One region of the Paenibacillus sp. LRG-1 genome, then DNA from elsewhere that is predicted to be linked to it. Evidence: predicted binding sites of a transcription regulator. Region 1 holds the regulator's gene; the other holds the start of a gene.

The links. Region 1 encodes Rex, which represses fermentation and respiration genes when NADH is low (regulators of the CRP and FNR family bind a similar motif). Its sites were predicted from a motif close to TTGTGAAATATTTCACAA; they were not measured.
Region 2: a site for Rex is predicted at 1,329-1,346, ahead of adhE (bifunctional acetaldehyde-CoA/alcohol dehydrogenase). Genes of this name have one in related genera too.

The regions. Positions count from the first base shown of each region.
Region 1 covers NZ_CM170126.1:3,544,323-3,547,747, forward strand. Annotated here, with positions in the region: gene ACUUJN_RS15675 (cell wall elongation regulator TseB-like domain-containing protein) at 1-424, opposite strand, end outside; gene ACUUJN_RS15680 (amidohydrolase) at 462-1,763, opposite strand; gene ACUUJN_RS15685 (redox-sensing transcriptional repressor Rex) at 1,750-2,403, opposite strand; gene dinG (ATP-dependent DNA helicase DinG) at 2,448-3,425, opposite strand, start outside.
Region 2 covers NZ_CM170126.1:3,706,192-3,709,616, reverse strand. Annotated here, with positions in the region: gene ACUUJN_RS16520 (DODA-type extradiol aromatic ring-opening family dioxygenase) at 1-307, shown strand, start outside; gene ACUUJN_RS16515 (Crp/Fnr family transcriptional regulator) at 447-1,163, opposite strand; gene adhE (bifunctional acetaldehyde-CoA/alcohol dehydrogenase) at 1,422-3,425, shown strand, end outside.

The sequences.
Region 1 (3,425 bases):
ACACATATTCGCCATTGAACACACTCGGCTGAAGCCTTACAATTTTTGCACCTGGAAGCTGCTGCTGAATTATTGCCGTCATTTTTTGCTCATCGACTCCGTTCTTCAGCAACTCGGTGTGAACACCGCTATTATCTGCGGCAGGTACGTTAGGTTGTCCTTCCACTTTTTGAAAAGGAACCCACACCATTATATTTTCATTCTGTGCATTTTTCCCTTGAACCACCCAGTATACCTGATCCCACACAGACTTCCATGTTTGAGTCGTGCTAACCAGACCACCTGATTGCTTGGCCTTAATGATAGCAGCATTTTCCTCAGCCACCTGGTCTTGAGTAACATAGGAATAATACCAGAAAATGCTGATCAGGATCAGTATCACGGCCAAAATGGCGACCGCTATCCACTTTTTCTTATTTTTCAAACCCGTGCTTCCTCTCTAAGGGGATGTGACACCTAAATTAGCGCGACAGCAGCCCTTCAAAGGCGGCTTGTGCCTCATGTTTGATACGTTCCTCGTCCATAGTCAGGCATTCGCCGTTTTTCACAACCTGGCGACCGTCTACCCACACATGAGCCACGTCCTTGGCGCTTGCAGAGTATACCGCATGGGAAATAAGATCTGTACGCGGCAAGAAATGTGCCTGATTCAGATCCAACGCGATAAAGTCAGCCTTGTTGCCCGCTGCCAACGCTCCTACTTCTTTTAAACCAATCGACTTTGCACCGTATTCTGTTGCAAGACGCAGCGCTTCACTTGCAGGAACTGCCGTAGGGTCACCGGATACACCCTTGTGAATAAGTGCCGCCAGACGCATTTCCTCGAACATATCCAGGTTATTATTGCTGGCAGGACCATCCGTTCCGAGAGAAACAGTAACCCCTGCACGCAGCAATTCAGGCACTCTGGCCACACCACTTGCCAGCTTCAAGTTGCTACCAGGATTGTGCGAAACCGCTACACCACTTTCAGCCAGTAAAGCTATTTCTTCGTCGTTCAAATGAACGCCATGGGCAACAAGCGAAGGACGGGAGAAAAAGCCAAGCTTATCCAAATGTGCAACTGGACGCAAACCGTAGTCGCGTATGTTTTGCTCCACTTCGGCGATCGTCTCAGACATGTGCGTATGCAGTGGCAAGTCCAGATCATGCGCAGCTTGTACGAATTTTTCAATAAACGCAGGTGGACATGTGTATGGCGCGTGCGGAGACATCATCGTTGTAATACGCCCGTCTGCTTTACCATGCCAGTTACGCGCAAAAGTCACGGCCTCAGCCAGCTTGATTCGCTGTTCTTCTTCCGAGCATAGTCCAATTGCTCCACGCATCAGACTTGCACGAATACCTGACTCTTCAGCTACACGAGCCACCTCATCCATATGATCGTACATATCCAGGAAGGTCGTTGTTCCACCTTTCAGCATTTCCAGCACAGACAAGGACGTACCCCAGTACACGTCCGTAGATGTAAACTTGGCTTCCATAGGCCACATTTTCTCCTGAAGCCATACTTGAAGTGCCAAGTCATCTCCATGCCCACGCAGCAGAGACATCGCCGCATGACCATGAGTATTAATCAGACCAGGTAAAAACAATAGCCCCTTACCATCGATCGCTTCCGTCTCTTCCTCACCCGCAGGCAAAGTCTCGCCAATATAAGTAATACGGCTATCCTCCACAATCATAAAACCATGGACTACCCCAGCTTCTGATCCATTTACGGCAAAAGAGCCGTTTTTAATCATCCATTTATTCACTGTCATATTGTGTTTCTTCCTTTCCGTCCTCCAAATAATAAGCGAGGCTAAGCAAATCAGTTGTAAAGTCTGTGGCATGAATCCGAATGTTGGCCGGTGCCTTGAGAGTAGTCGGTGCAAAGTTCAGGATCGCTCCAATTCCGCTCTCAATAAGCCTGTCAGCCACGTGCTGTGCTTCAAAATCAGGTACGGTAATAATCCCGATTCGAATGTTTTTTTCTTTCACAGTCGCTTCCAGTTCATCCATCGGTTGAACGACCAATGTATTGATCTTGGTCCCTACCTTATCCGGAAACGCATCAAATACTGCGACAATCTTCATATTGTCTTTTAAATAAGCGTTATAATTCGAAAGGGCTTGCCCCAGATTACCCGCACCGACCAATACGACATTAATTTGCTGGTCGATTTTCAGGATATGGCGTATTTTCTCAATTAGATAAGAAACATCATAACCGATACCCTTCCGACCAAAATCTCCAAAATAGGCGAGATCTTTACGGATTTGGGCCGGGTTCAAATCTAGCCTCTGTCCCAACTCTTGAGAAGAGACCGTAGCCACCTCCCGTTTGTGAAGTGCATTCAGATAACGTAAATATACGGGTAACCTCCGTACGACAGCCTCTGAAATTTTATCTGATTTCATACTTGCTCCCCCTAATTGTAACGAACATACTTAGTGTCCGTCCGTTATGCCTCTGTCTCCGGGGCGGATTGGAGCCATTCGGCGATGCGGGGCACCATTTGCTCCGATGGCATATGCTCCATTTTTGGTCCCGGTAACGAGTACAAAAAGTGCTTTCCGTAATAGGATTCGATCACACGCGTATCGTAAACGATAACGACCCCGTGGTCGCTCGCTGTACGTACTAACCGACCAAATCCCTGTTTGAAGCGAATGACCGCTTGTGGTACAGACAGCTTCATAAATGGATTCTTCTTCTGCTGCTGAAGCAGCTCGCTTTTTGCCTCCAGCAACGGGTGATTCGGCGGTTGAAACGGCAAGCGAACAATGGCCAGACAAGTCAGAGCCTTTCCTGGAATATCGACGCCTTCCCAGAAGCTGCTGGTTCCCAGCAATACAGAAGCTTTGGCTTCCTGAAAACGGCGGGTTAGCTTGCTGCGACTCCCACTGTCCACACCTTGTCCCAGCACAGTAATTTCGCTGGATGCTAAGGCCTCTTTGAGCGGCTCATACACTTGCCGGAGCATCCGATAGGAAGTAAACAGAACGAGCATTCTCCCCCGCGTCGCCTGAGCAGTCGCTCCTAGAGAGCTAACGAGCATATCTACAAAGTGTGCATCTCCTACACTGCCCTTCACGCTTGGGAAATCCCGTGGAATGACCAGCAACACCTGATCCCTGTAATTAAAGGGTGACGGGAGCTGCGAAGTCATCAGCCGCTCTTGATCTGCGGCCTCCTGCAAGCCGAGCTGATCGATCATGTACTGAAACGACTTATCTACCGATAAGGTAGCAGACGTCAGAATAATGCTTCTTTTTTTGTCAAAAAACATTTCTTTCAACTGGCGGCTCACATCGACGGGCACCGCATAAAATTGCAATGATTTACTACGGAATTGCCCACTCGCTTCGAGCCAGTATACGGTTGTTTCATCATCGAGTCGGATAAAAAAGCGCAAATTTTCTCGGATTCCCGCCAAATC
Region 2 (3,425 bases), 160 kb from region 1:
TATTCTGGTCATTGGCAGTGGAGTGACTGTTCATAATCTGCGTATCGTCAAATGGGGGGAAACGAAAACAGAACCTTGGGCTATAGATTTTGATGATTGGATTATTGAAAAAGTTCAAAGTAGAGATATAGAGGCTTTGGATCACTATGAAAGCGAAGCACCGTATGCTCGCCAGGCCGTACCAAGAGCAGAGCACTTTGTACCGTTGTTTATTGCAATGGGGAGTGGCAATCCTGCAAACAAAGCCAAGGTCATCCATAGAAGCTATGAGATGGGGAATTTAAGTTATCTATGCTTACAGTTTTAAAAAGTGTGTTGCCAGAAGAAGGACTAGTGTTAAAATGCTTCGCAACTGCTTCTGTATAAGTAGAGGAGTGGAAATAAATTAGGGAGTGTTATAAGCTATAATGGCTTATAACACTCCCTTTTACATAAAAAACGATTTATTATATGCGGCAAATCTCACGAGGGCACAATTCACAATGACATACGCCTTGCAGCATTTCCAAATCCTTGACAACAATCATGCCATTATCATATTCAACTGCATTTTTCTTACGTAGATCACTAAGCATCCGGTTTACGCTTTCCCGAGTCGCACCGATCATATTTGATAAGTCAGTATGAGTAATTTTTTTATGAATCAGGATATGTTCGCCGTGAGGCTCACCATAGGTATTGCATAGACGGATGAGTGTTGAACATAAAGCGCCAGGCTTGCCGTACATCATCAAATCGCGGAACTTAGTCTGAGTAATGCGATGATGCGAACCCATCCATTTCATAAAGTCAATCGCAAAATCACAATGCTGGCAAATAAGTAGCTCCAGATCTGTATGATCGATTACGCCAATATCACTGTCTTCCAGAACCTCAGCAGAAAAGGAATGCTTAGTACCGAAAAATGGATCGGCTTGACCAACAAGATCGCCGCTTTGATACATATATAGAATAAGTTCCTTACCCTCATCCGTTGTTTTGGTTACTTTCACGCGTCCGCGCTTAATATAAAACAGCTTATCCGCTGTATCTCCTTCCCAGAACAGATGCGAGCTTTCTGGCATAACTCGATCTTTCATCATCACTTGCAACCGGTTGAAGCTGGCCTCCGAGAAGCAACAGGTGTTGCCGCGGGCTTCCATTACATTTGTAGGGTTTCTCATCGTCCATTTCCCCTTTGTATCCTATGTTTTTTATCTGCAACTTGATCAATTCAAATTCATTATATACCTGCGCAATGCGTTTTTGGGGCAAGAAGAGGGGGTAAAAGTGGCAGAATTCCAAACTTTGTGATTTAATTCACTTCATAAAATAAAATTTTAAATAGATTGTGAAAAAAATCACAATATATCTTGAAAAGCTGTGTTACGATCAGTGCGTGAACAAGAGATAGTACACGAGATAACAGGAGGATGAGGGAAATGGCTGTTAAAAACGAGGTTATCCAAAAAGAGCAAAGCGCAGAGCAGTATATTCAAACGCTGATTGACCGGGGGAACCGGGCACAGCAAGCTTTCATGAGTATGAATCAGGAACAGATTGACGAAATCGTACAAGCTATGGCACTCGCAGGGATGGATAAACACATGTACCTGGCGAAGTTGGCTGTTGAAGAAACAGGACGCGGTGTGTACGAGGACAAAATCACCAAAAACATGTTTGCAACAGAATATGTCTATCATAGTATCAAAAATGAAAAAACCGTCGGTGTCATTGAAGACAATGATTTTGACAGTTTTCAAAAGATAGCAGAGCCAGTCGGCATTATCATGGGGATCACTCCAGTGACAAACCCGACTTCGACTACGATGTTCAAAGCGTTGATTGCCATTAAAACACGTAACCCAATCATTTTCGGTTTCCATCCATCTGCTCAATCGTGTAGTGCGGAAGCAGCCCGCGTCTTGCTCGAAGCAGCCGTCAAACATGGTGCTCCAGCTGATTGTATTCAATGGATTGAAGCTCCATCGATGGATAAGACAAATTCACTCATGAATCACCCGGATGTGGCTCTGATTCTGGCAACTGGTGGATCAGGCATGGTTAAGGCGGCATATAGCTGCGGTAAACCTGCTCTGGGTGTAGGCCCAGGTAACGTGCCTTGCTTTATTGAAAAAACAGCAGACATCAAGCAGGCCGTGAACGATCTTATCCTCTCTAAATCTTTTGACAACGGTATGATTTGTGCTTCCGAGCAAGCGGTTATTATCGAAGAGCCAATCTTCGAACAAGTGAAAAAATTGATGATCGCTAACGGCTGCTATTTTGTAAATAAAGAAGAAGCAGCTAAGCTCACTCAAGGAGCTATGAATGTCGAGAAATGTGCAGTGAACCCAGCAATCGTCGGGCAGTCTGCTGTGAAAATTGCTGAAATGAGTGGTATCACAGTACCAGCAGGAACTAAAATTTTGGTCGCTGAGATTGAAGGGGTAGGAACAAAATTCCCATTGTCTGCGGAAAAATTGAGTCCTGTATTGGCTTGCTATAAAGTGAAAAATGCGGAACAAGGTATTCAACGCGCTGCTGAAGTCGTGGAATTCGGGGGCATGGGCCACTCGTCCGCTATTCATTCGAACGATGAGGACGTTATCGCTCGCTTCGCAAACCGTCTGCAAACAGGACGTATCATTGTAAATGCACCTTCCACACATGGTGCGATTGGCGACATTTACAACACCAATCTTCCTTCGTTGACACTCGGTTGCGGTTCGTACGGTCGTAACTCGACTTCGTCGAACGTATCGGCAGTCAATTTGATTAATGTGAAAAGGGTGGCGAAACGGACGGTGAATATGCAATGGTTCAAAGTACCTTCCAAAATCTATTTTGAAAAAAATTCGACACAGTATCTTGCTAAAATGCCTGATATCACACGTGTAGCCATTATCACGGACCCTATGATGGTAAAACTGGGATATGTGGATCGTGTTATTCATTATCTGCATCAACGCCAAACACCGGTAGCTATCGAAGTGTTCTCTGAAGTAGAGCCAGATCCATCGACAGTTACGGTAGAACGTGGTACAGAAATGATGAGACGTTTCCAACCGGATTGCATCATCGCACTGGGCGGCGGTTCGCCAATGGATGCGGCTAAAGGCATGTGGATGTTCTATGAATATCCAGATACTGATTTCAATAACTTAAAACAAAAATTCATGGATATCCGTAAACGGATTTACAAGTACCCACGTCTGGGCCAAAAAGCACAATTTGTAGCTATCCCTACAACCTCGGGTACAGGTTCCGAAGTTACATCGTTTGCAGTAATTACGGACAAAAACCTGGGTAACACGAAGTACCCGCTGGCTGACTATGAGTTGACTCCTGATGTGGCAATTATTGACCCAGTGTTTGTATATTCGCTGCCTAAAACAGCTGTAGCGGACACAGGTATGGACGTTCTGACACATGCTATCGAGGCT